One region of the Glutamicibacter sp. MCAF14 genome, then DNA from elsewhere that is predicted to be linked to it. Evidence: riboswitches for the same ligand, from Rfam matches in the RefSeq annotation. Region 1 holds a riboswitch; each other region holds the start of a gene.

Evidence for each region. Region 1 has a riboswitch for S-adenosylmethionine ahead of AB4Y71_RS01290 (substrate-binding domain-containing protein). Riboswitches for the same ligand answer to the same signal wherever they lie in the genome.
Region 2: it holds a riboswitch for S-adenosylmethionine, as region 1 does, so the genes downstream of both, AB4Y71_RS13120 (O-acetylhomoserine aminocarboxypropyltransferase/cysteine synthase family protein) here and AB4Y71_RS01290 (substrate-binding domain-containing protein) in region 1, are expected to answer to the same signal.
Region 3: it holds a riboswitch for S-adenosylmethionine, as region 1 does, so the genes downstream of both, AB4Y71_RS00665 (flavin reductase family protein) here and AB4Y71_RS01290 (substrate-binding domain-containing protein) in region 1, are expected to answer to the same signal.
Region 4: it holds a riboswitch for S-adenosylmethionine, as region 1 does, so the genes downstream of both, AB4Y71_RS14800 (hypothetical protein) here and AB4Y71_RS01290 (substrate-binding domain-containing protein) in region 1, are expected to answer to the same signal.

What each region holds. Positions count from the first base shown of each region.
Region 1 is NZ_JBFREO010000001.1:274,813-282,071, reverse strand. Features, by position in the region: gene AB4Y71_RS01305 (ABC transporter permease) at 1-1,084, opposite strand, end outside; gene AB4Y71_RS01300 (ABC transporter permease) at 1,081-2,082, opposite strand; gene AB4Y71_RS01295 (sugar ABC transporter ATP-binding protein) at 2,079-3,617, opposite strand; gene AB4Y71_RS01290 (substrate-binding domain-containing protein) at 3,601-4,596, opposite strand; SAM riboswitch class I at 4,710-4,800, opposite strand; gene AB4Y71_RS01285 (SdpI family protein) at 5,017-5,373, shown strand; gene AB4Y71_RS01280 (GntP family permease) at 5,481-6,842, opposite strand; gene AB4Y71_RS01275 (CdaR family transcriptional regulator) at 7,160-7,259, opposite strand, start outside.
Region 2 is NZ_JBFREO010000005.1:233,549-240,807, forward strand. Features, by position in the region: gene katG (catalase/peroxidase HPI) at 1-7, shown strand, start outside; gene AB4Y71_RS13105 (methylated-DNA--[protein]-cysteine S-methyltransferase) at 105-731, opposite strand; gene AB4Y71_RS13110 (RNA polymerase sigma factor) at 728-1,225, opposite strand; gene AB4Y71_RS13115 (histidine phosphatase family protein) at 1,346-1,906, opposite strand; SAM riboswitch class I at 2,018-2,112, shown strand; gene AB4Y71_RS13120 (O-acetylhomoserine aminocarboxypropyltransferase/cysteine synthase family protein) at 2,228-3,601, shown strand; gene AB4Y71_RS13125 (CoA-binding protein) at 3,601-4,095, shown strand; gene AB4Y71_RS13130 (DeoR/GlpR family DNA-binding transcription regulator) at 4,375-5,151, shown strand; gene AB4Y71_RS13135 (1-phosphofructokinase family hexose kinase) at 5,148-6,125, shown strand; gene AB4Y71_RS13140 (PTS fructose transporter subunit IIABC) at 6,128-7,259, shown strand, end outside.
Region 3 is NZ_JBFREO010000001.1:135,131-142,389, reverse strand. Features, by position in the region: gene AB4Y71_RS00680 (MFS transporter) at 1-485, opposite strand, end outside; gene AB4Y71_RS00675 (ZIP family metal transporter) at 508-1,251, opposite strand; gene dnaB (replicative DNA helicase) at 1,314-2,669, opposite strand; gene AB4Y71_RS00665 (flavin reductase family protein) at 3,325-3,825, opposite strand; SAM riboswitch class IV at 3,919-4,035, opposite strand; gene AB4Y71_RS00660 (long-chain-fatty-acid--CoA ligase) at 4,411-6,018, shown strand; gene AB4Y71_RS00655 (PaaI family thioesterase) at 6,034-6,456, shown strand; gene AB4Y71_RS00650 (dihydrofolate reductase family protein) at 6,527-7,117, shown strand; gene AB4Y71_RS00645 (PQQ-dependent sugar dehydrogenase) at 7,124-7,259, shown strand, end outside.
Region 4 is NZ_JBFREO010000007.1:41,626-48,884, reverse strand. Features, by position in the region: gene speB (agmatinase) at 1-516, opposite strand, end outside; gene AB4Y71_RS14810 (hypothetical protein) at 818-1,234, opposite strand; gene AB4Y71_RS14805 (cupin domain-containing protein) at 1,372-1,935, opposite strand; SAM riboswitch class IV at 2,218-2,331, shown strand; gene AB4Y71_RS14800 (hypothetical protein) at 2,348-2,614, shown strand; gene AB4Y71_RS14795 (VIT1/CCC1 transporter family protein) at 2,670-3,773, shown strand; gene AB4Y71_RS14790 (LOG family protein) at 3,836-4,906, opposite strand; gene AB4Y71_RS14785 (SNF2-related protein) at 5,113-7,259, shown strand, end outside.

The DNA.
Region 1 (7,259 bases):
CGGAGATGGTTCGCGGCTGTTGTTTGACCCCGCGTAGTAACGCGAAGACACCGGTAGCCTTTGGCCCCTTATTACGTCCAAGCACCACGGCTGCGAGCAATATCGCCAGCAGAACCAACCCGCGGGCCAGGTCCTGCCAGAAGAACGACAGACCGATCAGGTTCAGCCCGTTATCCAGTAGGCCGAAGATCACCACACCGATTAGCGTTCCCCCCACGGATACACGCCCGTAACGGCTAATAGTTGCCCCGATAAATACCGCACCGATAGCGTCCATTAAGTAGGCCTGGCCGCTGCCCGGAACATACCCATTGGAACGAGCAGCCAGCACCACTCCTGCGAATCCGGCAATCATCGCGCACAAGAGGTATGCACTGGAAATCAATGCATTAATCCGCAAACCGGAGATTTTCGCGGCGCTCGGCTGCTCGCCAGCCATGGTCAGCTTGCGCCCGTATCGGGTGATCCCAAGCAACAAGGCCACCACGCCTGCAATGGACACGGTGTTGATGATTGCGGCATCAACGTTCAGGAAGTATCCCCTCCCGATCACCGCAAAGCCGTCCGGTACCAGCGGCGCCGACAAGTAAATCGGTGCACCGCCGCTGGTGAGCAACTGTTGCACGCTGGTCCCGACAAACCACACGCTCAGCGTGGCCAGGAAAGCCGGGATCCGCAAGATCACGATCAGTAGTGCGTTCACCAGTCCCACGGCCAGAGCGAACAACAGACCGCCAACCACTGCCACCCAAGCACGATAGCCGTCATGGATTAGCCAAGCGCTGGCCAAAGCACCCAGGTCGAGGGCCACGCCAATGGACAGGTCAATGCCGCCAGCCCGCACCACCAGAGTCAACCCGATAGCGACCAAAGCAAGCAAGGCCACCTGTCCAAGGATCCCAACGAGGTTTCCAACGGTGAAAAACACCGGGCTGAGCAACGAGAAAACGATCAGGATCAGGGCCAATGTGGCCGGAGCCACGAGCCGTGACACCTTGATCGCATGACGGTTCTTCCTGCTTTCTGGCTCAGACGGGCGAGGGGCCGGAGCTGAGGGCGCGGCAAGAATTTCTGTGGCGGTCATCGGTTCTTCCTTCCGCGCAGGGTCACGCTAGCCAGTACCAGCAGGATCAACATGCCCTTGGCCGCACCAACCCACTGGCTAGCGACGCCGAGCGAGGTCAGTCCGTTATCCAGGGCGGCGATGAGCACCGCGGCCAATACGGTGCCAACTACGCTGACCAGTCTTCGACGAGAGAAAATGATGGACATGTAGGCCACCAGAATGATGTCCAGCAGAATTTGCGTACCAATGCCCGGGACTGCGGCCGAAAGCCTCGCCACCATTAGCGTTCCGGCCAGGCCAGCCAGTGCCGAGCCGAGTACATAGCTGGCTAGCCGGTATTTCCGCGGGTCAAGTCCCGCCACTTGGGCTGCGGTAGGGTTCTGACCCACGGCGTAGGAGTTCACTCCCCAGCTGGTTTTGCCATATACCCACCAGCCCAGTGCCCCGATGAGCAGCATGATCCAGGCAGCCAACGGGATCCCCAGGAACACAGTGCCCCGTGCAGTCTCAAAGAAGCCACTGGTCACCGCGATCTTCAGATTCTGGTTGAAGACTAGTTCGAGTGACGCGGCTACACCCATAGTCGCCAAGGTCGCCAGCAGCGGGCGCAGGCCCAGAGTGACCGAGAGGCCGTTGATCACGCCGATCACGGTGGCAACCAGCACTCCATAGAGCACCGCCAGCAAGCCCGGGGTTCCGGCTGATGCGGCCAGAGCGGTCACCGTTCCAGATAGTCCTGCCACCGCACCGGTGGAAAGGTCGATTCCTCCGTTGAGTACATCGTCGCCTCCAGCGATGATCACCATCGCGAGTCCCACTCCGGCAATTCCGAAGACCGAAGCCTGTGTCAGGATGGTGGCGATATTCGACGCTGTCAGGAAAAATGGTGAGCCAAAAGCAAACATCAGCAGTACCGCGGCAATGCCGGCGTAGCCGGTCCAAGCGGCCAGGTTCGGCTTTTTACGCCGTGTACCAAGCGCAGGTGCATCGTTGATAGGAGCGAGCGTGGCGCTCATGCGTTCACCTCTTCGCGTTGTGTTCCGGTTGCTTGACCGCTGGAAGCCAAATGCAAGATACTTTCGGTGCTCATCTGGTTAGATGGCAGTTCAGCGATGATTCGACCGCGATACAGCACCAAGACCCGGTCGGCAAGGCCCACTACCTCTTCAAGATCCACACTCACCAATAGCGCTGCCGCTCCCCCTCGAACCAACTCTGAAATCTGCGTGTATATGTGCGCACGGCTTCCCACATCAACACCAGACGTAGGCTGGTCCAAGACGAGAACGTCTGATCCCTTGGCCAGCCAGCGGGCCAGAACGGTCTTCTGCTGGTTACCACCAGAGAGGCCGGAAGCTACCGCTTCTGGATCGGCTGGACGGATATCCAAGCGTTGCACCAGTTCGCTGGCGGCATCCCGCTCCCTGCGAGCATCCAGCAAGCCCAGGCGCCGTCCGAGCTTTCGCAGGCTTGCAGCGGCAATATTCTCACGCACGGTGTTGCGCAAGAAGATTCCATCTTGGTGTCGATTCGATGGGACGTAGGCGCCGGCACGAGCGACAAAGTCAGCTGCAGAAGTCACCGGTCGACCGTGCAACACGGCAGAGCCCGTGTGTGAATGGAGGCCGGTGATCGCATCGGCGAGCACCTCAATACCTGATCCCACCAATCCCGTGACGGCGACGATTTCTCCGGGGGCTACCGCGAGATTGATGTTGCCCAACTTGCCAGCGACCGACAGGTCCACCAGTTCGAGGGCAGGCTCGCCCTGAACAGGACGTACCTCGTGCTTCTGATGTGAGAATTCATTGACCTGATTACCTAGCATCAAGCCGATGACATCTTCAATGCTGTCCCCGTCCGCGAAGCTGGCATCGCCGGCATTCTTGCCGTTGCGCAACACCGTGATCCGATCGGTAATCTGCTGCAGTTCTTGCAGGTAGTGCGAGATGAAAATAATTCCTACACCACGATCGCGCAGGTGGCGGATGGTGCCGAAAAGCTGTGCGACTTCGTCATTGGCCAACGGCGCGGTCGGCTCGTCCAGGATCAGCACTTTGGGTTCGGCCAACACTGCACGGGCTATTTGGATCAGTTGTTGCTGAGCAACACTCAGCTCATCAACGAAAGCCGCCGTATCCAGCTCCTGACCGGTGGTTCGCAAGATGTCGGCCCGAGCTGCTTCTTGCACGCTACGCTCACGGCGCCAGAGTCCACGGCTCTTGGTAGTTCCCAGATACAGTTGTTCGGCGACGGTCAAGCGACCGGCCAGGTGACGGTCCTGATGGATGACTTCAATGCCCAATGCTTCGGCGTCGGCCGGTCGGCGAATTTGGACAGCCTGCCCAGCAAGGTCAATCTGCCCAGAGTCTAGGGTGTACAGCCCTGTGAGGATTTTTATCAGAGTGGATTTTCCTGCGCCATTCTCGCCCACCAACCCGAGTACTTCGCCAGCCCGCAGTCGAAGTTGGACATTGTCGAGCACAGTGACGGCGCCAAAAGATTTACGTATGCCGGCCATGCTCAGCAGTTCATTAGATCCCGTTGTCATTGCGCACCTGATTCACGTTTTCCTTGTCGACGAAAATTGGCTCGACATAGCTGGTATTCGGAACCCGATCAGTTTGTCCATCAAGGAACAATGCGATATTCGCGGCCGAGGTTGTGGCCATTTGCTTGATGGGTTGGGCGACTGTGAATTGGTATGAGCTCTCTGGATTCGCGATCAAATCCAAGGCTCCAGGTTCTGCGTCCACACCGTAGAGCTTGATGTCGTTATCCGTAGGGTCTATGGCCTGCGCAGCACCAATCAGCGGCATATCCCAGCAAGACCAGATTGCGTCAATTTCACCTGCTGGCAGCCTGCGCAGCTGATCCTGAATCTGGTTTTTGGCATCTTCAATAGTGCCCTCGTACTTGTCCTGCAGTTCAGGGGAGATCTTCTCGATGTTTGGATAATCTTCGAGAACCAAGTTCAAGCTGTTGTATCGAATCCGGCAGGGAGTCACGCCGGGGAAGCCATTGAATACTAGGATCTTGCCCTTGCCATGGAGGTCCTCGGCCATGGTGCGAGCTAACGTGGTTCCTACGTTCCAGTTGTCGCTAGTGACATTGTTCTTCGAGTATTCACTCTGGAAGTCGATGGTGAACAGTGGGATCCCGGCGGCGTCCACTTTAGCCAAGGCAGGGGTGAGCGTTTGCGCATCACCCAAGATCACCACGATGACGTCTGGAGACTGGGTAATCAGGTTTTCCACGTCAGAGACGTGCTTCTCATCTTTGGCCTCGGCCTGGGTAGCGATGACTTCTCCGCCAAGCTCTTCGACTCGTTCTTGGATTTGCTGGTAGATCACACGCGAGTAGTCGTGCAGGATGTCTTTGGCAGCGATGCCAACTTTTTTGCCCTCGAGTGAAGGGACATCGTCAATACTCTGCTCCTCTTGCGGGTTGCTGCTTTGCGCCGCAACCGGCGCTAATTCTGGGCGTGGCTCCTTTAGCGAGCAACCGGTAAGCAGTGTTACTGCTGCCATGGCTGTGGCAAGAAATTTTAAGGTGTTCGGTCGAGTGCGAGTCATGCCGTCCCTCTCGTGGAAATATTGAACCGAGGGATCCCGAACAGAAGTTCACACTTCGTGGCCCGGAAGTTCCATCGATCCTGGCGTTAGCACTACCTGCGGGATGCAGGCTTGCTGCGGCGTCGCGGAGCCAGGTCTCTCAGCCGCTCTGGATGGGTTGTGCTCCGAGTCAACCACTGCCGGCAGCAGTCTTGGAAGGGCACTGTCATACGAGGGAACGGCAGGACAAAATACGTCATCTTCGAGCCTCCTGCCTGCCTGATCGATGGCAGCGCGGCCGTCATATGACCCTTGAATGACGAAATTTGAACTCGGGAACTGCTCTGCCTCCGAATAGGATGGCTGTTCACGGCGAATAGTCAGAACAGGTGGAACGTGGATCCAGCAGGCGTCATCCCCTTCATGCTCGGGTTGCTGGGCATCACTTTGGTGGCAGCGTTCCTCGCACCCATGGCCCGGGATGGAAAGCTCGCGCGCAATGCGGCCATCGGCATCAAGACGCGCCATACCTTGGCCAGCGACGAGGTCTGGCTGGCAGGGCATCGGAAGGCTGCGCCGCTGATGGCCGCGGCTTCATGGGCAGGCTGGGCCATGCTGGCCGGTGCAGCGATTCTCTGCGTGCTGGGCCAGTTCGGTTTCGCCTTCGCCACGACCGGCGCAGGTTATCTGGCCATTATCGTGTTGCTGATGGTCTCGGCTGCCAAAGCGAACAAGGCCGCGCGACGCGTCTAGCGGGCAGGCCTTCGCTCTTCGGCTACCAATTTCAGACACATGCTTAAAGCAACGGATCGCACCATCGGCAGATGGTGCGATCCGTTGCTTGCGCGGTCAGCGTCCTACTACAGCAGTACGGCTCCGAGAATCAGTACGGTCACAAACGCCGCAGTGCCTTGGATGGCGGTCGCCACGCTCAAGGTCTTATACGCGGTGATGACCGGAATCCGGCTGAGTTGCGAAACAACCCAGAAGTACGAGTCGTTTGCATGCGAAACAACCATTGCACCGGCACCGACAGCCAGCACGGTAAGCACCATGCCCAGCTGCGAATCCAAGCCAAGCGAACCGAGCATCGGGGCGACCAGAGCAGAAGTGGTCACCATTGAAACGGTGGACGAGCCCTGCGCGGACTTCAGCGCAGCAGCGATCAAGAATGGCACGGCCAGGCCCAAGCCCAGTCCGCTGAGTGAATCGGAAAGGATCGTGGTCAGGTCCGAAGCGGCCAGTACCGCGCCGAAGCCAGCGCCGGCGCCTGTGATCAGCAAGATCGGAGCGGCGGTGCGCACCGCTTCCTTCATCTGCTCATTGAAGACCGACAGCTTGTTGCCACCGCGCAACAGGAAGGTCGCGGCAAACAGGCCGAAGATCAGCGCGATAACCGGAGTACCAAGGAAGGAAAGGATCTCAAGTGCCGTTCCCTCGCCAATAGGGTGCGATGGCAGCTTTGCAATGGAGGCGGCACAGATCAGTACCAGGGGAACAAGGATCGGCATGAATGCCATCGCCGGCCTAGGCAATTTGCCGAAGCTTGCACGCAGCTGCTCGTAGTCGAGTTCGGCGATGTCATGCTCGTCGTCGCTGGGCAGCGGGGTCCACTTGGACTTGTTGAACCGGCTGGCGTAGGCCAAGCCTGCAAGGGCCGAGATCGCGGCAACTGGCAGTCCGACTGCAATGATCAAACCCAGATTCTCGGCAATGCCGATGCTTTCTGCCGCAGCCAACGGGCCCGGAGTTGGCGGCACCATCGTGTGGGTGGCATACAGGCCGGTCATCAGCGCGATAGAAGTCGCCAGCGCCGAGACACCGGTGCGCAAGGTGATGGCTTTGCGAAGGGAGTTAAGGACCACGTAGCCCGAGTCGCAGAAAACCGGAATGGAAACGATGTAGCCGATGATCGACAGGGTCAGGTTGGGGAATCGTGTACCCAGAACCTTGATCAGTGCATCTGCCATGGAGATCGCCGCGCCGGATTTCTCCAGAATGACGCCGATCATCGTACCGAAGAGAATCACCAAGCCGATATTGCCCATGGTGCTGCCGAAGGCCGTGGTGACCGTCGATGCTACTTCAGCCAGCGGGATGCGGTAGGCAAAGGCGGCAAGGATCGCGGCGCCTATGAGGGCAAGGAAGGGGCTGATCTTGAAACGTGCCGTGACCATCACGATGGCCACCACAAGGATCAGCAGAACAAGTAGTTCATACACGGTAAGTTGGCTCCTTTGCCAATATCGGTAGTTCTCTGCGTCCAACGTGCAATAGTGCAACCGGTGGATCAGCTTGATCGGCAAAGCTGCTCAAGGCTTCGCCTATTTGGCCAGATAGCTAGGGGCAATCCCGAATCCTTGGCACAAATATCGATCATTGTGCCAATACTAGGAAACGGGAACCCGAATACCTATGGGCACGCGACCATAATTGCCTGCACTCAGCAGTTGCGATATGTGCATTCAACCAAGTGTGCAGGGGCTGGGTTTGGCTGTGCGGACGAAAAGTACCGGCAAGTGCAGGGCATCGTGCGGGATTAGAAAATGTCCAATTGGCTCAGTGCCACTCGCGCATAGATTCCATGCTGCAGCTTCAGGAACTGGCTGGATTGCCGAACGTCGATACCGCTGACCTGG
Region 2 (7,259 bases), on a different contig from region 1:
CAAGTAGCCGCTGCTTAGCTGCTAGCTTGCAGTAACAGATGCTGGGCTGGTGCCTTCCGCAGGGAAGGCACCAGCCCAGCATTGTTTAAGATTCGTCTTCGTGCCTAGAACAAGGTTGCCCCCTGTTCAGCGAAGTGAGGGTTCTCCAGTTTCAACAGCTCGCTCTTGGCCTCAAGCCCGCCGAGGTAGCCGCCCAGCGACCCATCGGTGCGCAGCACCCGGTGGCAGGGCAGCACGATGGGAATCGGGTTGGTGGCGCATGCTGAGCCAACGGCACGCACGGCTTTGGGCTTGCCGATCTGCTGCGCCATCTGGGCGTAGCTGCAAGTTTGCCCATAGGCGATCTGCCCGAGCTGAAGCTGCACCTGCCGACGGAAATCGGTGGAGAGCGTCAGGTCCAGGGCCAGTTCGAACCCTTGGCGCTGGCCGGAGAAGTATTCATCGAGCTGCCGGGCTGCGGCATCCAGGCGCTTCGCATCGCGCAGGATGCGCGAACCGAGCTTTTCGGAAAGCAGCTCCAGGATCCGGTCATGGTCCTCGGATTCGAAGGCGACGCGCGCCAGGCCGTTTTGCGTACTGGCCAGCAGCAGGCTTCCCAGCGGGCTGTCGACAATGCGGTAGGCAACATCCACCAGCGCCTGCTCGTGTGCCTGCGCGGCGAGCTTCTGGCCCAATGCGGCAAGGACCGCGGAATCCTCGGTGCCTGGTTCTTGCGCTTTGCTCTTGTTCATGGCTGCTCCCGCCATAGTTCGGATTCTCCCAGGCGGGCTCGCAAGTTCTTGATCCCGTCGGCGCCAGCGCGCCGCGCGGCTGCTTCGCTGCCGGAAATGATTCCGGCGATACCCGCGTAGCTCAGGCCGCCCAGGTACCGGTAGGCAATCACTTGCCGTTGCTTGGGCGGCAGCTGGTTGACCTCATGCCACAACTGCAGATTTTCCAGTTGCGCGCCGGGCCCCGGCCCGGAGTCCAAGGTGCCTTCCAGATCCATTTCGACCAGGCTTTCGGGCTTGTGCTTGCGCAACTCGTCGACGGCCTTGTTGCGTGCGATGCGCACCAGCCAGGCCGCAACGTTGGCATCTTCGGGCAGGTTCGGATAAGCCTTCAGCGCTGCGAGGAAGGTCTCGGACCAGGCATCCTGCGCGCGGTGCTCATCGAGCAGGGCGCGGCAGACCCGCAGCACGTTGAGCCCATATTCTTGGACTATCCGTTCAAACGGTGCTTGCATGGCTCTCCTGGAAGCTGGAGCCCGTCGTGGGCCTTCACCCTGTAAACGTACCGCGGGCCGGTTCCGTGAGCCGGTGCCCACAATTTTTCCCGCACCCCCGGATGGTGGCAAAGCCAGGCGCTAGAGTGCGACCAGATCCAGTTCATCGGCCAGCTGCTGCAATCGGTGCAAGTCAATATCCAGCACTTCACCGTTTTCCACGCCCCGCGCTTCCTTGGTTCCGGCCAGGGCATCACGGATGTTGCGCATAGTGGCGCCGTGGCTGACAATCATGATCTTCGTCCCGGCGTGCGCCTTGGCCAGTTCCAATAGCGTTGGGATCGCCCTGCTCAGGATATCCGCGCGCGGTTCAAGCTGGTCCTTGGCGGCGGCCGTCTCTTCTTCACTCACCTCGGCCATGATCCGGCCCTCCAACGGCCCGAAACCGCGTTCAATGAGTTCGGGGACGGCATCGCCGGTAGCAGCCCCGAGCTGCTCGGCCATCAACGTGGCAGTTTCCTGCGCGCGTTCCAGCGGAGAACCCAGAATCAGGCTCCAGCCCTGTCCGGCCAGCGCTCGCCCTGCCGCGCGGGCTTGCTCGCGTCCGGTCTCGTTCAACGGAATATCTGTGCGTCCTTGCAGGCGTCCTGCAAGGTTCCAATCTGTCTGCCCGTGCCGGACCAGCGCCAACGAAGTCTCCATGGCTCCAGCTTAGTGGTGGCGCTGCGGGTCGAATAATCTGTGAAAATATCCTCAATACGCAACGTTACGACTCATAGTTGGGTCACGAAGGGTCATGTTGCGAAGATTATTACACCATCCCGAGCGGCTGAGAGATCTGGTTCGTTGACGCCGCAGCAACCTGCCACATCCGGTGGCAACGGTGCTACCGCCAGAAACGATGCAGCCGCTTACCCGTTGTCCCACGGCAGGAAGCGACATTGATTCCGGGATTCCTGCCTCGATCGCGACCCGCAGTGCGGCGAGCGCGAACACCCAATCGACAAGGAGTCGTACGCCATCATGGCAGATCACAAGTTTGGATTCCGCACCCGCGCATTGCATGCCGGCGGCACCCCCGATGCCGAGCACGGCGCCCGCGCAGTGCCCATCTACCAGAGCACCTCGTTCGTGTTCAAGGACGCCGATGACGCAGCCAACCTCTTCGCCCTGCAGAAGTACGGCAATATCTACTCGCGCATTGGCAACCCCACCGTGGCCGCTTTTGAAGAGCGCATGGCATCGCTGGAAGGCGGCATCGGCGCGGTAGCCACCGGTTCAGGCATGGCCGCAGAATTCGTTACCTTCGCCGCGCTGGCGCAGGCCGGAGACCACATCGTGGCGTCCTCCAAGCTCTACGGCGGCACCATCACCCAGCTCGATGTCTCGCTGCGCCGCTTCGGCATCGACACCACCTTCGTTTCCTCCAATGACCCAGCCGATTTCGAAGCGGCCATCCAGGAGAACACCAAGGCGGTCTATACCGAGATCGTGGCCAACCCATCGGGCGACATCGCCGACCTGAAGGGCCTGGCCGAGGTGGCGCACCGCCACAATCTCCCGCTGGTCGTCGACTCGACCCTCACTCCCCCATACATCCTGCGTCCCATCGAGCACGGCGCGGATATCGTCATCCACTCCGCCACTAAGTTCATCGGCGGGCACGGCACCACCTTGGGCGGCGTGGTCATCGAATCGGGCAAGTTCAACTGGGGCAACGGCAAGTTCCCCACGATGACCGAACCGGTAGCCAGCTACGGCAACGTCTCCTGGTGGGACAACTTCGGTGAATACGGCTTCCTGACCAAGCTGCGCAGCGAACAGCTGCGCGACTTCGGTCCCTCGCTGCCGGCGCAGTCAGCATTCCAGCTGCTGCAGGGCTTGGAAACCTTGCCGCAGCGCATGGACAACCACCTGTCCAACGCGAAGCAGGTAGCCGCCTGGCTGGAAGCCGATGAGCGCGTCACCTACGTGAACTACGCCGGTTTGGAATCCCACCCGCAGTACGCCCAGGCCAAGGAACTGCTGCCCATGGGCGTCGGCTCGGTCTTCAGCTTCGGGGTGAAGGGCGGGCGCGAAGCCGGCTCCAAGTTCATCGAAGCACTGCAGCTGGCCAGCCACCTGGCCAATATCGGCGATGCCCGCACCTTGGTGCTGCACCCGGCCTCCACCACCCACCAGCAGCTCAGCGCCGACCAGCTGGTCTCCGCCGGTGTGCCAGAAGATCTGATCCGCCTCTCGGTGGGCTTGGAAGACCTCGAGGACATCCTCTGGGATCTGGACCAGGCATTAACCGCTTCGCAAGAAGCTGTCGCTGGTGCCACCGAGGAATTTGCGGCACCGACCTATGACGGCGCTGCCTGCGCCATTCCTGCAGCATCGAAGGGAGCGAACTAATGAGCGCCGCTGAAACCACGTGGGAAGCTCCGGGAGCCGCACAGCGTCTGGAGATCCTGCGCCAAACCAAGACCATCGCGATTGTCGGCGCCTCGAACAAGCCATCGCGCGCGAGCTATTTCGTGGCGACCTACCTGCTGTCCTCGTCCAAGTACAAGGTGTACTTCATCAACCCGGTCCTGGATGAGATCCTGGGCCAGCCGGTTTACAAGTCGCTGGCCGACCTTCCGGAAACCCCGGATCTGGTCGAGGTCTTCCGCAAGCACGACGACCTGCCCACCGTGCTGGATGAGGCCCTGGCCGTAGGCGCGAAGACCCTGTGGCTGCAGCTGGGTTCATGGCATGAGGAAGTTGCCCACCGGGCCGAGGCTGCCGGCATGAATGTGGTGATGGACCGCTGCGTGAAGATCGAGCACGCCCGCTTCCACGGCGGCCTGCGCCTGGCTGGGTTCAACACCGGCGTGATTTCTTCCAAGCGCCAGGTGCTCGCCTAAGCGGTCTTGGATAATCCCACAAGGCAGCTGTGCCACCTTCACGGTGGCATGGCTGCCTTTTGTTGTGCGCAGAAGACTGCAACTAGCAGGATTTTATTTTCGCGATTAAGGAGCAGGCGCACCCGCGTCCACTTGGCTTAATATCCAACAAACCCAAACAAACACAGAAATTGCCAAATATTCACCACATTTTCGCTTGACGATGCCACGCATTCGGGCATAAAGTCATGGAAACACAGATTCATGTGTTGCAGGTCATGACAAATCGTGGAGGCATGAATGTTCGCCGAAGAACGACACCGGCTGATCCTTGAACAGCTCGAAAAAGATGGCAAGGTCTCCGTTGCGCAGCTGTCCCAGCGCTTCGATATCACCCGGGAAACCGTCCGCCGCGACCTGGCACAGCTCGAATCCGAGAACTGCCTGCGTCGCGTCCATGGCGGGGCGGTGGCCACGTCCGAAGCCAGCACCCGCGAGGAAAGCTACGTGGTACGCACGACCATCCACTCCGACGCCAAGGCCCGGATCGCGCAACGTGCCCTGGGCTTGCTTCCTGTTTCAGACGCCTCGGTCATCATCGATGCCGGAACCACCACCGAAATCCTCGCAGAGCGCATGGTCAAGGCCAACGCCGGCTCCGGACTGGTGGTCATTACCCACGCCTTGCCCATCGCCTCGGCCCTGATCCATTGTCCCGACATCGCCCTGGAGCTCATCGGCGGTCGCGTCCGCGGCCTGACCGGGGCCACCAGCGGTGCCCGCACCGCGCAGGAGTATTCCCAGTACCGGGCCGACATCGCTTTCATCGGCACCAACGGGTTGCATGCCGGTTTCGGCCTGAGCACCCCGGACCCGCTGGAAGCAGCGGTCAAGCGCGCCTTGGTAGCCAGTGCCCGCCGCGTAGTGCTGCTGGCCGACAGCTCCAAGTTCGACCAGGAAACCCTGGTCCGCTTCGCTTCTCTGGAAGCCATTGACACTCTGGTCACCGACCAGCAGCCCGGAACCGAACTCGCTGCCGCCCTGGACGCGGCCGATGTCGAAGTGGTGGTCGCATGATCGTGACGTTGACCTGCAACCCGGCGCTGGACAAGACCATCGAATTGGCCGCCGCATTGCAGCCCGGTGCGGTGCAGCGGGCCGCTGGCAGCCACCTGCAGGCCGCAGGCAAGGGCGTGAATGTTGCGCGGGCCATCCTCGCCGCCGGGCAGCGGACCCTCGCTGTACTCCCCGGAGCCGGAAACGATCCGCTCATCGTCGCCCTGGCCGCCGACCAGTTGCCCTACCGGGCGCTGGAAATCAATGCTCCGCTGCGCACCAACACGACGCTGACCTCACCGGATGGATCGACCACCAAGATCAACGAGGCCGGTCCTGAGCTGGACGCGGCCACGTTGGAGCAGCTCTCGGAGCTGGTGCGCGATTCCTGCGCCGGCGCCGATTGGCTGGTCATGGCAGGGTCGCTGCCGCCCGGTGTGCCGGCGAACTACTACGCCCTGCTTACCGCGTCGTTGCGCGAGCAGCTCGGCGCGAAGTGCCCGAAGATTGCAGTTGATACCTCTGGGGAGCCGCTGCGCCAGCTCTTCGCCCACGGCGAGATCCACATCCCGGATCTGGTCAAGCCCAACGCCGAAGAGCTTGCCGAGCTGCTGGGCGAGGACCTGGGCGAAGGTCAGCTCGAAGCGGACCCCGGGCTGGCCGCTCGCGCCAGCTCCAAGCTGCTGCGCCGTCCCGGGGCCGCGGTGCTCACCACCCTGGGTGCGCACGGCGCGGTACTGGCCACTGCCGAGGGCTGCTGGCACGGCTGGCCGCAGCCGATCACCCCGCGCAGCACAGTAGGTGCCGGCGATTCCTCGCTGGCCGGCTATCTGCTGGCAGACACGGCAGGCCACTTGCCGGCGTTCAAGCTACGCCAGGCCATCGCCTATGGAACCGCGGCGGCCTCGCTGCCCGGCTCCGGCATCCCCACCCCAACCGACCTCCGCATCGATGCGGTCAGCGTCATCGAACTCACCCCAAGGCAAGGATCCTGACCATGAGCGATCTGATCGAAACCCGGCTCGTCACCCTGGATGCGCATCTAGGTTCAACGAGCACCGACGTCATCAAGTACCTGGCCCAGCAGATCACGCAGGCCGGGCGAGCCGCCAGCGCCGCCGAATTGGCCGAGCATGCCTTGGCCCGCGAGGCGAAGACGGCCACCGGCGTGCCCGGCGGCATCGCGATTCCGCATTGCCGATCAGCAGCGGTCACCGTTCCCACTCTGGCCATGGCCCGGCTGGGCACCCCGGTGGACTTCGGTGCCAAGGACGGCACGGCAGATCTGGTCTTCTTCATTGCCGCCCCGGAAGGCGCCGACAAGGAGCACCTGAAGCTGCTCTCCAAGCTGGCCCGCGCACTGGTGAAGAAACCCTTCACCGCGGCCCTGCGTGCAGCCAGGAGCAATGAGGAAATCGTCGCTTTGGTCTCCGAAGTGCTCTCCGATGCCCCCGCCGCACCAGCTGCACCAGCAGCAGCAGCACCCGCTGCCACGGCGCGGCCGAAGATCGTGGCCGTCACCGCCTGCCCGACCGGCATCGCCCACACGTACATGGCCGCCGATTCCCTGGCACAGGCCGCTGAAGAACTCGGCATTGACTTCGCTGTGGAAACCCAGGGGTCCTCCGGGTCCAAGCCGTTGGATCCGGCATTGATCGCCCAGGCCGACGCGGTGATCTTCGCGGTGGACGTCGACGTGCGCGACCAATCGCGGTTCGCCGGCAAGCCAGTGATCCAGGTTCCGGTCAAGCGCGGTGTGGATGAACCCGAAAAACTGCTCAAGGATGCCTTGGCCGCGGCCAAGGATCCGGCGGCCCGCAAGGTACCAGCCGGCAACGAAACGGCAAGCGAGCGCTCCACGGATTCTGCCTCCGAGGGGTTCGGCGCTGGACTGAAGCGCGCGTTGCTCACCGGTGTCTCCTACATGATCCCGTTCGTCGCCGGTGGCGGCCTGCTGATCGCGCTGGGCTTCCTGCTCGGCGGCTATGCCATCACTGATGTAGCAGACCAGTACTTGACCGAAAATACGCTGTTCAATCTGCCGGAAGCTGGCTTGCTGGCCTACCTCGGCGCGGTGGCGTTCAAGATCGGCGGCCTGTCAATGGGCTTCCTGGTCCCGGCGCTGGGCG
Region 3 (7,259 bases), 140 kb from region 1:
CCGACCATGGCCGGAATAACCCAGGCGGTAGCAAAGAGGGCAAAGATTTTTGAATGCAGGTGCCCAGGGTACGCGCGGGCAATGAGCACATAGAGGGCCACGGTAATTGCACCGCCGCCGACTCCCTGCAAGATCCGCCCGCCAATCAGCATCTGCATAGTCATCGCTGAACCGCAGATCACCAAACCGATGCAGAACACGGCTACCGCAATGTGCAGCAGATGCTTAGGCCCCCAGCGGTCGGTGATCTCACCTGCAGCGACCATGCCCAGCATGCCACTGGCAATGGGCGCTGCGAAGGCCAAGGCGAAGTAGCGTTCACCCTCCAGCAGTTCGCTGACCATTGGCATCACGGTGGTAACAGCCATGGATTCAAAGGCAACTAGGAATACGAGCACGAACATGCCAAGGGTGGTGGCAAGGTATGGCGGTGCGTAGATTGTCTGGGTTTCAGACGCAGAAGAGCTGCTGCTTTTCAGTGGCATTGAACCATGATCTCAGGTTTGCTCAGCCTCCGGTAACGTGCAGGCTGAAGGCGGCGAGGAATCCCGTGGTGACCAGCAGTCCGGTGTAGTCGTGCTCCGCGGCATAGGCTTCGGGAATCATGGTGTCGGCAATCATCGTCAAGATGCCGCCGGCGGCCACGGCGGTGGCGAAAGCCAGAACCTCTCCGGGCATGGATTCGAGCAGCAGCGCGCCAAGGAACGCAGAGATGCCGCAGCAGATCGCGATCGATCCCCACAGGGCCGCCACCGAGGAGCCTTTTCGCCCCGCGCCTTTCATCTGCGCGGTGCTGGCTAGTCCTTCCGGGACGTTTGAAATGAAGATCGCGATGAGCATGGCCGGGTTGATCGCCGAGCTGGCCACCACGGTCAAGCCCAACGCTACCGATTCAGGAATCCCGTCAATCAGCGCACCGACAGCCAGATCGCTTCCAGCGGATTCATCCGCACCGCCCGTGCCCTTCTTTGCCCGGCGCCGCTTGGTCCGCCAGTCAAGGAGCCGGTTGGCCCCGAAGTACAGCAGGGCACCAGCGATGACTCCGATGAGCGTAGCGGCCAGGCCACCGGTCGTATAGGCCTCCAGCACCAGCTCGAAGGTCAACGCGCTGATTAGCACGCCTGCGCCGAAAGCCATGATGGCGCTGACCCAGATCTTGGGAATCTTCAGCCACCACGCCGCCGCCGAGCCCAGCAACAGGGCCGAGCCGGCCACCGTTCCCCACAGCAAAGCCTGCATAGAATCGAACATGGCACCCACTATAGCCAGCAATCAGCTGGCTATAGTGGGTGCCATGCAAGTCCTGACTGGGATTAACCCTCGTTGGACATGTTGTTGAAGCGCGAGTAGTGGCCCTGGAAGGCCACCGTAATGGTCTTAGTCGGACCTGCACGGTGCTTAGCGATAATTACGTCTGCTTCGCCCGGACGGTTTTCCTTGTCGTAGACGTCGTCGCGGTGCAGCAAGATCACCATGTCGGCGTCCTGCTCGATCGAGCCCGATTCACGAAGGTCCGAGATCATCGGCTTCTTATCAGTACGCTGTTCCGAGCCACGGTTCAGCTGCGAAAGTGCAATCAGCGGAACGTCGAGTTCCTTGGCCAGCAGCTTGAGGTTACGCGAGAATTCGGAAACTTCCTGCTGGCGTGATTCCACGCGCTTGCCCGAGCTCATCAGCTGCAAGTAGTCCAAGACAATCATGCGCAACTCATTGCGCTGCTTCAGGCGACGGCACTTGGCGCGGATTTCCATCATGGACATATTCGGAGAATCATCGATGAACAACGGGGCTTCGTTCAATCGACCCATCGTGGTGGCAATTTTGGTCCACTGGGCATCCTCGACAGAACCCTTGCGCAGATCTTGGAGCTGGATAGATGCTTCGGCGGAGAGCAAGCGCATCGCAATTTCATTGCGGCCCATTTCCAAGGAGAAGAAGACGGTAGCCATATTGTGCCTGATGGCAGCCGAACGGGCGAAGTCCAAGGCGAAGGTCGACTTGCCCACTGCAGGACGTGCGGCGATGATGATCATCTGGCCGCCCTTGAGTCCCTGGGTCAGTTCATCGAATTCGTAGAATCCGGTAGGTACGCCGGTAATGCCGTCACCAGCATTCGCCGCATTCTCAATTTCATCGACCGTATCTTCGATGATGTCCGAGAGGCGCACGTAGTCTTCACTGTTGCGGTTTTCGGCAACCTTGTAAACCTCTGCCTGGGCTTCGTTGACGATGGCGTCAACTTCACCATCTGGCGAATAACCCATCTGGACAATGCGGGTACCTGCGTCGACCAATCGGCGCAGCACAGCACGTTCACGCACGATTTCTGCGTAGTACCCTGCGTTGGCTGCAGTTGGAACCTGCTGGATGAGGTTATGCAGGTATGCTGCACCGCCAATGCGTGAAATCTCTCCGCGCTTGGTCAGCAAGTCGGCAACTGTCACCGCATCAGCTGGTTCGCCGCGACCATAGAGGTCAACAATCGCCTCATAGATGGATTCGTGGGCCGGGCGATAGAAGTCGGTGCCACGGATGGCTTCGACCACATCAGCAATGGCGTCCTTGGAGAGCATCATGCCGCCGAGGACCGACATTTCGGCCTCAACATCCTGTGGCGGCTTACGCCCTGCGTCGGATTCTCGTCCTTCATAAACCGGCTCAGCACTCATTGCAGACACTTCCATCCCTATTGACCCGCTGAGAAAAATTCTCCCTGCCTCATGGCAACGCTCCATCATGTCAGTCGACACGGACATTTGGATATTAAGCGCCTGTGGATATTTCTCTCCCAAAGCCAACAGTAGGGGTGTTATTAACAGGCGTAAACCTCATTATCCACAGAATATGTGGATAACCACGCTGTACCTGTGGACGTCCCTGTTCACTGTCTGGGGAGAACTCTGTGGATTACCCCACTTTGCACCCATCAAAATAGATTTGACTAGGCTTTTTCGGTTTACACACCTGTGGACAGAAAGTATATTCATTGAAGGTCACGGCATCACGCCCAGAGTTATCAACACCCAAAATCACCCAGTTTCCGGGGTTTTTCGCTCCTTGTGCACATTTCCCCACCCCCAGTCCACAGTTCTGTGGATATCCTTGTGGATACTCGAAGTTTCACAAAACCCTTAGTCATCCCGGATTAAATTCATCCGAATACGTCAAAACCGTGAATAGTCCACAATCGGCGGCCCTCGTATCCCAGGGTCCGGTGGATAACTTATTGTGCGTAACGATGAGGCGAACAGGCGCGCGCTTAAAACAAACAGCGCCGACTGGATCAACTAAATGAACCAGCCGGCGCTGAAAGCTAAGAGAGTTTTATACCAGTTCAGGAACTGGCAGCGAGTGGAACTGCGAATCATGGAAGATCTGTGGCAGGTGCCCTGAGGTGCGGTGCCCATGAACTTCCAAAAGAACTACCCAGTGATCGCCTGCTTCGACTTCGTTGTAGATTGAGGTCTCCAGCCAAAGCGTGGAATCGTCAACAAAGAGCGCACCCTGATCTGTGCCGGTGGTTTCGATACCGCGGAATCGATCGCCATTCTTCGAAGCAATCTGCGCGCAAACACCTTCATTGCGTTCACTGAGCACCGAGACACCAATGCGACCAGCGTCGCGCAGCTTGGGCCAGGTGTTCGAGGATTTCTGCACCGCGAACATTACCAATGCAGGTTCAAGGGAAACGCCAACGGTAAACGATGAAGCGACAATGCCGGTCTTCTCGCCGTCCAATTCAGCACAAAGGGCGGCTACGCCCGAGGGATGCTGAGCGAACACCTTGCGTAGGGTCAACGGGTCAAGTTCAAGATTCAATGACATGGCTCGATTCCTTCGGTCTTGCCCACCGCGCAGTAGCTCGTAAGCTAAGGCTTCTTGTTACCCGAAGCCGCTTGAGCTGATATCCCGCGCCGTGTGCGGTACTTGTTCCAGCACATTTTGTGTGGAACCGAATCCTCACCTGGAGCACCCCACTACCGTTGAGAGGGTTGCCGATCAGCAAGCCAGGGCTTATAGCTGATGCTCTTGATTCTGATTAAAACGATATGGCCCATGACGAAGAAGCGTCAAACATTTCACTTCGCAAATCGCAATATTTAAAGAAATGTTCGATTCAACCCATCACTAGCGCGCATTTGGCAGTCTTTTATTCGTTGAATGACGTTGTCGCTAGAACCTTCCGGCCGACGAGCGCAGCAAGGCCCCGCGACCGCCGAATCGGCATGAGATCAGCATTCTTCCGGAAACTAGAGCCCTGCCGCGAATTCCCTACCGCCCACCGTAATGAAACTTGGTTTCTCCGCATGACGCCGAGGTTCATGCCATTATTGGTCACAGAGTGCGTTGAGTCACACTCCTGCTTAATGTTGACCGTACCCGCGATGACGATTGAGGAATAGCCACACCATGGTAGAGATTCAGGCCAACCATTCAGAATTGACCCCACTGCGCTTCCTGGAACGCACCGCCGAGGTCTACCCGAATAAAAGCGCCGTCATCCATGGAACCCGCAGCTATTCCTATAACGAGTTCGAAGCACGAGTGCACCGCTTTGCCCAAGCGCTCAAAGCACGCATTGAGCCCGGTGACCGCGTCGCCGTCCTGGCGCCGAACACTCCAGAGATGCTCATGGCGCACTACGCCGTGCCGCTGGCCGGTGGCGTGCTCATTGCCCTGAACACCCGGCTTTCGGCCCACGAACTGCAGTACATCGTTGATCATTCTGAGGCGAAGCTGATGCTCGCCGATACCGAACTGCTGGAAAACGCCAAGACCCTGCGCCGGGAGAACCCGACGCTGGATGCCCTCATCGAGATCACCGATGACCAATATGACGGAGCACGCCCAAACGTCCAGGTCGATGCCACCCTGGATGAGCTGCTGGCCGAAGCCTCCGATGAAAAGCTTCCCTACGCGATCGCTGACGAACGGGCCCCGATCACCCTGAACTACACCTCGGGCACCACCGGCAAGCCCAAGGGCGTGCTCTACTCGCACCGCGGCAGCTACCTGAACTCCTTGGGCGAAGCGCACCACCAGGGCTTCACCGCACAAACCCGCTACTTGTGGACTCTGCCGATGTTCCACTGCAATGGCTGGTGCACCCCGTGGGCGGTCACGGCGGCCGGTGGCACCCACCTGAGCCTGCGCGGGTTGCGAGAAGATGCTGTTTGGGATGCCATCGAGAATCTGGGGACCACCCACCTGTGCGGCGCCCCGACCGTCTGCTCCATCATCGCCGACTCCACCCGCGCCCACCAGCTCGATTCCCCGCTGCGCATCACCACCGCAGGCGCTCCCCCGTCACCGGCAATCATCTCCAAGCTGCAAAAGCTGGGCATCGAGGTCGTCCACGTCTATGGGCTCACCGAGGTCTACGGCCCGTACACGGTCTGCGAGTACCAGGATGAATGGGATGAGCTCGATGGCCCGGGCCGGGCCGCGAAACTGGCACGCCAAGGCGTTGGCATGATCACCGCCGAGTCCGCGCGCATTGTTGATGAGAACATGAACGATGTTCCGGCCGATGGGCAGAGCATGGGTGAAATCGTGCTGCGCGGCAATAATGTCATGATCGGCTACTACCGCGACGAAGCCGCCACCGCCCAAGCTTTCCATGGCGGCTGGTTCCACACCGGAGATCTGGGCGTCATGCACCCGGATGGCTACATCCAGGTGCGCGACCGTGCCAAGGACATCATCATTTCCGGCGGCGAGAACATCTCCACCATCGAGGTGGAGCAGGCGCTGGCCTCGCACCCGGACGTGCTGGATCTGGCAGTAATCGGCATTGCCGACGAGAAGTGGGGCGAACGTCCGGTGGCTTATGTCATCCGCGCCAGCGGATCCACCCTGGATGCCCAAACGCTGATTGAATTCGCCCGCGAAAAGCTGGCCGGTTTCAAGGTGCCAAGAACCATTCTGTTCCCGCAGGATCTGCCGCGCACTTCCACTGGTAAGGTGCAGAAGAATGTCTTGCGCGCCCAGGTGCTCGAAGACAGCACGTCGAACTAGCCCGAGGATCACCAATTGGAAAACACTGCACCGCGGATTCCCAACAAGACCAGCCGCTTCACCGAAAGCATCGGTTTGGAATTCGACGAAATCACGGCCACGGAAGTACGCGGCCACGCGCAGCTGGACGAGAACCACCACACCCCTTGGGACGTAGTGCATGGCGGCGTATACACCTCGATCATCGAGAGTGCAGGATCAGTGGGCGCCAGCTACGCGGTGGCCGAACGCGGGCAATTCGCCGTGGGCGTGCACAACGCCACCGACTTCCTTCGTCCTTCCACCGGCGCCAGGGTCCTGGTTCTCGCCACCGCATTGTTCCAAGGGCGCACCCAACAGCTCTGGGAGGTCATCATCACCGATGAATCCACCGGCAAGCAGATGTCCCGCGGCCAGCTGCGTACCCAAAATGTGGATTTGCCTGAGAATCGGGCCTAACGGGTTTCCACACTGCGGGCGGAGGCGTACGGTAGGTGGCATCTAACGCCCAGGCTCCAGGAGATTGGCCATGAGTGCGACCTATACATTCGATGTGTTCAGCAGCCTCGATGGCTTCGGCAGCGCCGGTGGCGATTGGGGCGGTTACTGGGGAAAGCAGGGGCCAGAGCTGCTGTCCCGCCGCCTCGATCTCTACACTCCGGCGTGCCGCATGGTTTTCGGAGCCAACACCTTCCGGCTCTTCAGCCGATTCTGGGCGGAAATCGAGAATAATCCCGAGGTAGAAGATGCCTGGGGCGTTGCCCTGCACGACAAGCCCGCCACCGTCATCTCAACCACTTTGGAAGAGCCGCTGTCCTGGCCGAATCCCGCACTGGAACGCGCAGATGCGTTGGAAGTCGTCGCACAGCTCAAGGAAACTTCAGATGTTCCGCTGCGCTCTCACGGCTGCTTGGCAATGAATCATTCCCTGCTGGCAGCGGGTCTGGTGGACTTCATCCAGGTGACCATCTTCCCGGTCCTGACCGGGCATAGCGGCTCCGCACCGGTATTTGGCGGGGTCGATGACTACGATCTTGAATTGGTCGACGCCAAGCTGCTGGACGGCCGGACCCAGGAACTGACCTATCGCCCGACGCGCCATCATCCGGCCCACGCATAGCAAGCGATGAACCGCCTTCTGGGTTCCGGCGTCCTGCTCAGCGCTTTGGTCCTCGCCGGATGCTCCACGCCAACGCCTCCTCCAATCACGGCTACCGAATCGCAAGCTGTTCCAGCACCACTGGCCACCGGACTCGAAGCCC
Region 4 (7,259 bases), on a different contig from region 1:
GTGCGTATATTCAGCGCCGAAGTAGGTATCCCACGTATCCAGGTGCGCATCGAAGTGCAGCATGGCAACTGGTGCTCCAGCGCGCTGCGAAGCGGCACGCAGCAAGGGCAGCGCGATGGTGTGGTCGCCACCAACGGTGACGAGGGTGGAGCCATCGCTGGTCAGCTCCAGTGCCTCGTGTTCAATGGTTTCAATGGCCTCATTGATATTGAACGGGTTAACCGCCATGTCCCCTGCGTCAGCCACCTGGCTCTGCGCAAACGGCGAGGTATCTGTCGCCGGGTTGTAGGGGCGGATCAGGCGCGAGGATTCACGTACGTGGTTGGCACCAAAGCGGGCACCGGGACGATAGGAAACACCGGTATCAAACGGCACTCCGACAATCTTGATGTCGGCTTTCTCCACTTGGTCCAGTCGTGGAAGCCGGGCATAGGTGCCGCCTCCTGCATAGCGCGGAATCATCGCAGCATTGATGGGCCCTAGACGACCATTTTCCTCGATACGGATTTCCTTCATCGCAACTTCCTCCCCAAGACACAACAGCACAAAAGCCAGAGTTGTCTAATACGAAACTTCAGTTTTCTATTATGCTATTTTGTCTGCTGGATCACGTCAAGATCAGGCTTCCTCCGCCACAAGAATCCAGGAGAAATGTCGAACGCCGCCACCCGGGATTGGGTGGCGGCGTTCGCTTCAACTATGTTCTTGGCGTTCAGCTGGCAGCACTACGATTCTGCTGGGCAAGCACTTCCAGCGCGTGGTGCCAAAGTCTTGGAGTTTTGACTATATTTCAGGCTATTTCGCCCAATGAAGATGGTCAGCTCTCGTCAGAGTGCTTCTTGCTGGCTTTAACCAGCGCACGATCGACCTCATGGATACCTAGGCAAAAACCTGCGGACATGATCAGTGACTTGATAGTCAGTTCAGAAAGATCATCGGCTACGTACACCAGCTGAACTGGTCCAGCCAAGATCAGCAAGACCCCGGTCCACAACATGTAGACCCACGAGGTATGAGCTTGGGCCATCAGTGGGAAGCGTGCGCGGCGGCGAATCGTGCGCACCCCGATGGTCACGATCACGATCGCCAGAATCGCAGCGCCGATGAAAAAGAAATTGCGCTGGGTGCGGATCCAGGTCAGGGTGGTGCCGACAAGGACACCGAAAAGTATCGAAGCCCACCAGCTGATGCTGCGCAATTGGTCATGCGTTGTGGTCGGTTCCCCTGTTTTCACACCTCTCCCATCACTTATCGATCCCAGCGCCCAAATCAACGCAATGCTTCTAGAATACGCGGTTTGCCGGCCCATCAGCCAACGCAAGGCTGTGCAGGGACTGTCCCACCTCCAGAACAGAAGCTGGAGACGGACAACTAGAGAATCAGCGTCCAGGTAACCACGGCGATCTGGTCGGACTCGTTCTCCCAGCTGTGCGGCTCACGGCCGGGGAAAGTTATAGTGTCGCCAGCTTCGAGTTCCACTCGTTGATCAGGTAATACGAGCACGAACCTGCCGGCAATCACATGCAGCACTTCCAGCTCGCAATCCACCGAATACAGTTCCGCTTCGCCGGTGCCCTTCGGCGCGATCTCGGCACGGATCATCTGCACCCGCTTTTCGCTGCGAGGCGTAACCAGCTGCTCCGTGATGCCATCACCGCCGAGGGAAACGCGAGGAGCCTGCTCCAAACGCACAAGTTTGGTTTCCGGAACTTCAAAGAGCGTACCGACTTCAATGCTCAGTACTTCGCACAGCCGCAAGAGGGTCGAGACCGACGGGCTGGTCAGGTCGCGCTCGACGCGTGAGAGGAAGCCCTTGGTCAGTCCCGAAAGCTCGGCGACTTGGTCAATGGTCATGCGCTGGGTTTGGCGCACCCCGCGCAGCCGCGCGCCAATGTTGATCGCTGCACCGGTTGGTTCAACTGGCAAGGTTTTCATCGTTTGGCTCCATCGACGATTCTCATAGCGGCAAAGCCCAATCCATTTCGGTTTCAAGGCCTGCGGAGCAAGTTTACCAATGGTAAACACGCGGTGATCTCTATCGGCATTCTTTCTGCCCCGTTCACCCCACCGAAGATGCCTAGGGAACGGCCTATGAGTCGTGAACAGCTCGGTGGCCTGGTGTGCCGACTGCATCTGGTTCCAGCAGCGAAGCGGCAGTCATATTTCGCCCCATGACTTCTTCAAGTCCTCACCCCGGCAGTAGCATCAGAATTGTTGCTTCACGAGATGCGGCGCCAAGCTCCGACTGGCCGCACACCAACCCCAAGTTCATGGGTGGTTCGGATGAGGAAGCGGTCCGCGCATCAACAGTTGCACGGGCAAGAGCTCGCCAGAGAGATGCAGCCCCATGACGTATCCAATCCTGCCAATCATCGACCGCCAGACCGGACAGGTGCAGTTCAAAGCCGAAGGCCACTGGCATATCCGATATGTAGCGGATCCGCTGCGGCTTGAACGACTCCTTGCCCGGTGCGCGAGACGGCCGATCTTCGACCCGGAAACATCAAATTTGCTGCTCGTAGTGCCAGCAATCGCAGATCCTGCAGGCAAGAAATTTGCTTTTAGCCTTGCCAAATTCCCAAGCAACGGAGCCCTGACTAAACTGGGTAGCTGATCCGACCCACGGGTTTCATTGGGAAACTCCATGTACCAGGAGAGTCATCTTCACGATGTCACAGCACTCAGCAAGCGAACCCAGCAAAACTCAGATTAAGCGATGGCGGCAATACCTCGCCGACGAAATCGCCGAAGGCGCCATCTACCGTGCCCTCGCGGAGAAGAAAACCGGGCAGGAACGGCAGATCCTCTTAGGCCTGGCCGAAGCCGAAGCACGCCACGAAGAACACTGGCGGACCAAGCTCGGCGGACACGTCAAAGACGTTCGTCCATCCTTGCGCCGAACCATGCTGCGTTTCCTAGCACTGCACTTGGGCTCGGTGTTCGTGCTGGCCATGGCCCAGCGCTCGGAAAGCAGCTCCCCCTACCGTGATGACAAAGATGCCACCGCACAGATGGCAGCCGACGAACAGGTCCACGAGGAAGTAGTCCGTGCGCTGGCTACCGCTGGCCGCGCACGTCTTTCAGGCAACTTCCGCGCCGCGGTCTTCGGTGCCAACGATGGGCTGGTTTCCAACCTGGCGCTGATCATGGGTATCGGCGCCACCGGTGTCTCGGCAACCTTCGTGCTGTTCTCCGGTGTTGCTGGTTTGCTGGCCGGTGCGCTGTCCATGGCCGCTGGCGAATACGTTTCAGTACGTTCCCAGCGCGAGCTGCTGACCGCTTCGCGCCCAACCCAGGTCACGCTCACTGCAGCCCCGAACCTGGACCTCGATGCCAACGAGCTGCTGCTGATCTACAAGGCCCGAGGAATGAGCGATGAGGATGCCGAGCACCGTGCGGCCGAACGCATGGGCATGTTCTCCTGTGACTGCAATCCCGGCTTCTCGTTGAACCCAGAAGGCCGCAGCGCAGAACTTGAAAAGGAACATGAAGAGCTGGGATCGGCGACCGGAGCGGCCACTACCTCGTTCTTCCTTTTTGCGTCCGGCGCTATTGTGCCGATCCTGCCCTATATCTTCGGCCTATCCGGCCTGAGCGCAGTCATCGTCTCCGTGGTGCTGGTTGGCATCGCCTTGATGATTACCGGCGGCATCGTCGGCTTGCTCTCCGGCGCGTCCCCATTCAAACGAGGCCTGCGCCAGCTGGCCATCGGCTGGGGAGCGGCTGCCGTCACCTATTGCTTGGGCCTGATCTTCGACGTCAGCGTCAGCTAGCGGCCCGACACCTTGTGCATGCCGGTACAGCTTCGTCTGTACCAGCATTTTCCATGCCTCATTCAGCTACCCTGTGGATGCCGGGTGCGCCGGCGCAGCGTCGTCATGGATTCGATGAACGCCATGGCTTCTTCGGCCGTATCCACTAGCGCGATCTTCTGCTCCATGACCCGCTCCTTGGCCAGTGCTTGCAGCAACGGCCACGCCGGCAGGTCCTTGGTCCAGTAGTCCTTGCCAATGAGCACCATCGGCACCACTCGGGCCCCAGTGGCGTAATAGTTTTCGCAGGCGTCCTGGAAGATTTCCTGCACCGTGCCAGCGGCCCCTGGCAGGACAACCAGCCCTCCATTGGATTGCTCCAGCAAAATAGCTTCGCGAATGGAATTGGTGAAGAACTTGGCAATCCCGGTGGCGAACAGGTTCGGCGGCTCATGACCGTAAAACCAGGTCGGCACGCCAAGGGACTGGCGCTGGCTGGGGAAGCGTTCTTTGACCATCAACGCGGTTCTTGCCCAACCGGTACGCTGGTGAATCGCATCCGGCGCCTCGGCCAGCATCCGCAACGCCGTAGTGATGTCCTCTGGTTCATAGTCAGCCAACCACGCTCCAGCATTGGCCGCTTCCATTGCGCCAGGCCCACCGCCGGTAGCCACCGCATAGCCCGCCCGGGTAATCATCCGCCCCAGCTCTACAGCTCGCGCGTACTCGACAGTGCCGCGGTTCATCGCGTGGCCGCCCATCACCCCGATGATCGGAGTGTCCTGGAACATGCCTTCATACACCGCTGAGACCAGCGCCTGGCCAATATGGTGATCATGCAACGTCTTGGACAGCGCACTGTCATCGCTATTGCCGTTCACCGCGACATGCTGTTGCGAGTACGCGTAGATCTTCGCATCAGGCACGTGTTCGTAGGTCTGGGTCCGAATTCCCGAGTACAGCTCATCGGCTGAATACAAATCCCGGGCACCAGTTTCAAAGGGCAGCTCGGACCCCGAACTCATGCATAGCCCGCCGGTGGCTTGCACGATCTGCTGGCCTTGGGAGGAATATTGGCAATCAATGAACAGTGCTTCGGAAAGGTCCAGGGAATTGAGCACGGTATCCCGTTCGCGCAGATCAACGCGGTGCACGCGCCAATTTTTCCCGCGGGCGCGGTGAGATGCCAACGCCTCGGCTGCAAGCCGATCGAACTCAACGAGCGATGTTATGTTCACCGCTCGTGCTGGAAGGTAGGGCCACACTTGGGACATAGCTACACGCTACGTCACAGATAGTGATTATTCACAGAAAAGCTCTTCAACTTTCACCACGGCCCGGAACGTGAAACGATGAGAGGATGAGTGAATCTGTTCCACCAACCATTGATGCCCGCCATTTACTGGCTTTTCTGGGCAACGCGCCTTTCTTCTACGGAAAAACCCTGGCTGCAGAAGAAAATTCCGTGGTTGACGTGGAATTCGACGAAGACGCCCAACAAATCGAAGGTACCGTCACCGAGTCCGGTGAAGAGTACGCTCCGATGATTCAAGTGCGCTTGGACAACGAAGAGTGGAAGATCGATTCCTGCGAGTGCACCTGCGACGCGCCTGGCATCTGCTCGCATATCGCCGCACTGGCCATCATCTCCAACAAGATCGCTTCACAGCCGCGAACTTTGCCGACTCAGGAAGAAAAGCCGAACACCGTTTGGTCCCAACAAATAGATTCCTGGTTTGAAGAATCCGAACCTGGTCCTGCCGACGGGTTGCTCGGTTCCCAGCACGATGCTGTGGTGCCGATGGCCCTTCAGTTCCTGCTCTTTGATTCAAAGGACACCACCCAGCAGCAACAGTGGATGCCAACTGGCACCATCCCCCACCCGACCCGCAATAAGCGTTTCCGCTTGGGTGTTCGCCCGATGGTGCGCAATACCGAGGGCCGTTGGGTTCGCGGCCAGCTTCGCTGGACGACCTTAGGCTTCAAGACGTACGGCTGGAACTTGCTGCGTGCCCAGCACCACTGGTTTACCCGTTTTGCCTCGATGGCCCGCAGCGATACCCAGTTGCAGTTCAAAGTCGATGAAGACTGGCTGTTTTTGGATGAGTACGCCTCTGACCTGCTCTGGCCACTGCTCGAACAGGCCGATGAGCTGGGCATCCCGCTGATCACCACCCGCAATGAGCAGCGCGTGCGCATCGTTGATCCAGCCAGCTTCAGCATGCGTGCTTCGTTGAACGAACAGCACCTGCAGTTGGACGGAGTCCTGCACATTGCCAATCAGGATCTGGTCCTTGAACCTGAGGCTCCAAGCGGTGTCATTGCCGAGCATGGCTTCTACGCTCAGCTGGCCCAGCCTGATGAAATTTGGCTTGCACCAAGTCTCGAGCCGATCCCTGACGCGCATCGGCGTTGGTACGTTGACCGCAGGCCAGTTACCGTGCCAAAGTCTGAGATCAACAATTTCTTCGAGTCCTCCTACCCTCGTTTGGCTCGGCGTTTCGAGCTGAGAAGCACGAGCGAAGAGCTGGAGCTGCCGGTTCTGAAGCCTCCGTACGTTCAGGTCACCGTGGCGTACAAGCGAGAGTTCAACGAGAAGGATGAACCTAACGACACAGCATCGGTCGACTTCGAGATCCGCTATCCGGGTATTCCCAGCGATCAAGAGGTTTACGACTTCGAGGCCGAGGAACTGCTTCGAAGCGCTGTGCATGAAGTCTTCGAAGCTCATGAAGAAGGCGGTAATCCCAGCCTGTCGCCAAAGTTCTATGCCCGCGATGACACCATAGATTTCGTCACTGAAATCCTGCCCGAGCTGGAACAGCTTCCAGGGATCAAGCTGCTTGAGAAGGGTTCGCGTCCAACTTTCCGCCAGCTGCGTGAGCTCCCCCAGCTGAAGATCAACGCCGTCAACCACGAACGCACCGACTGGCTGGATCTTGGCCTGTTGATCACCGTGGGCAACCATGAAGTTCCCTTTGCACAGATTGTCGAGGCCATGAGCAATGGCCGGATGAAGCTACGCTTGCCTGATAACACCTGGTTCTCATTGAACCACCCGATGTTCGCCAAGCTCAAAGCGCTAGTGGACGAAGCTCAGGCAATGAATGACAAGCCGAAGGAGGGAGACCTGAAGCTGACGGTCTTCCAGATCTCGTTGTTTGAAGAGCTTGATGAAATGGCCGAAGGCATCGATGGTGCCGATCTGTTTATCGCACGCATGCGCTCGCTGCTCAAAGTCGCCGAAGCGCACCATGCTGAAGTGCCCGATACGCTCAACGCCCAGTTGCGCCCTTATCAGGTTGAGGGATTCCATTGGCTCTCCCGCCTGTATGAAGGCGGTTTTGGCGGCATCCTCGCCGATGACATGGGCTTGGGTAAGACCTTGCAGACGATCGCCCTGATCCTGCATACCCACAAGCTCTGGGCTGACCCGCAGGCCTGCGCCCAGCTGCCTGCGACGCAGCGCACCCAGTTGCCGTTCCTAGTGGTTGCCCCGAGCTCGGT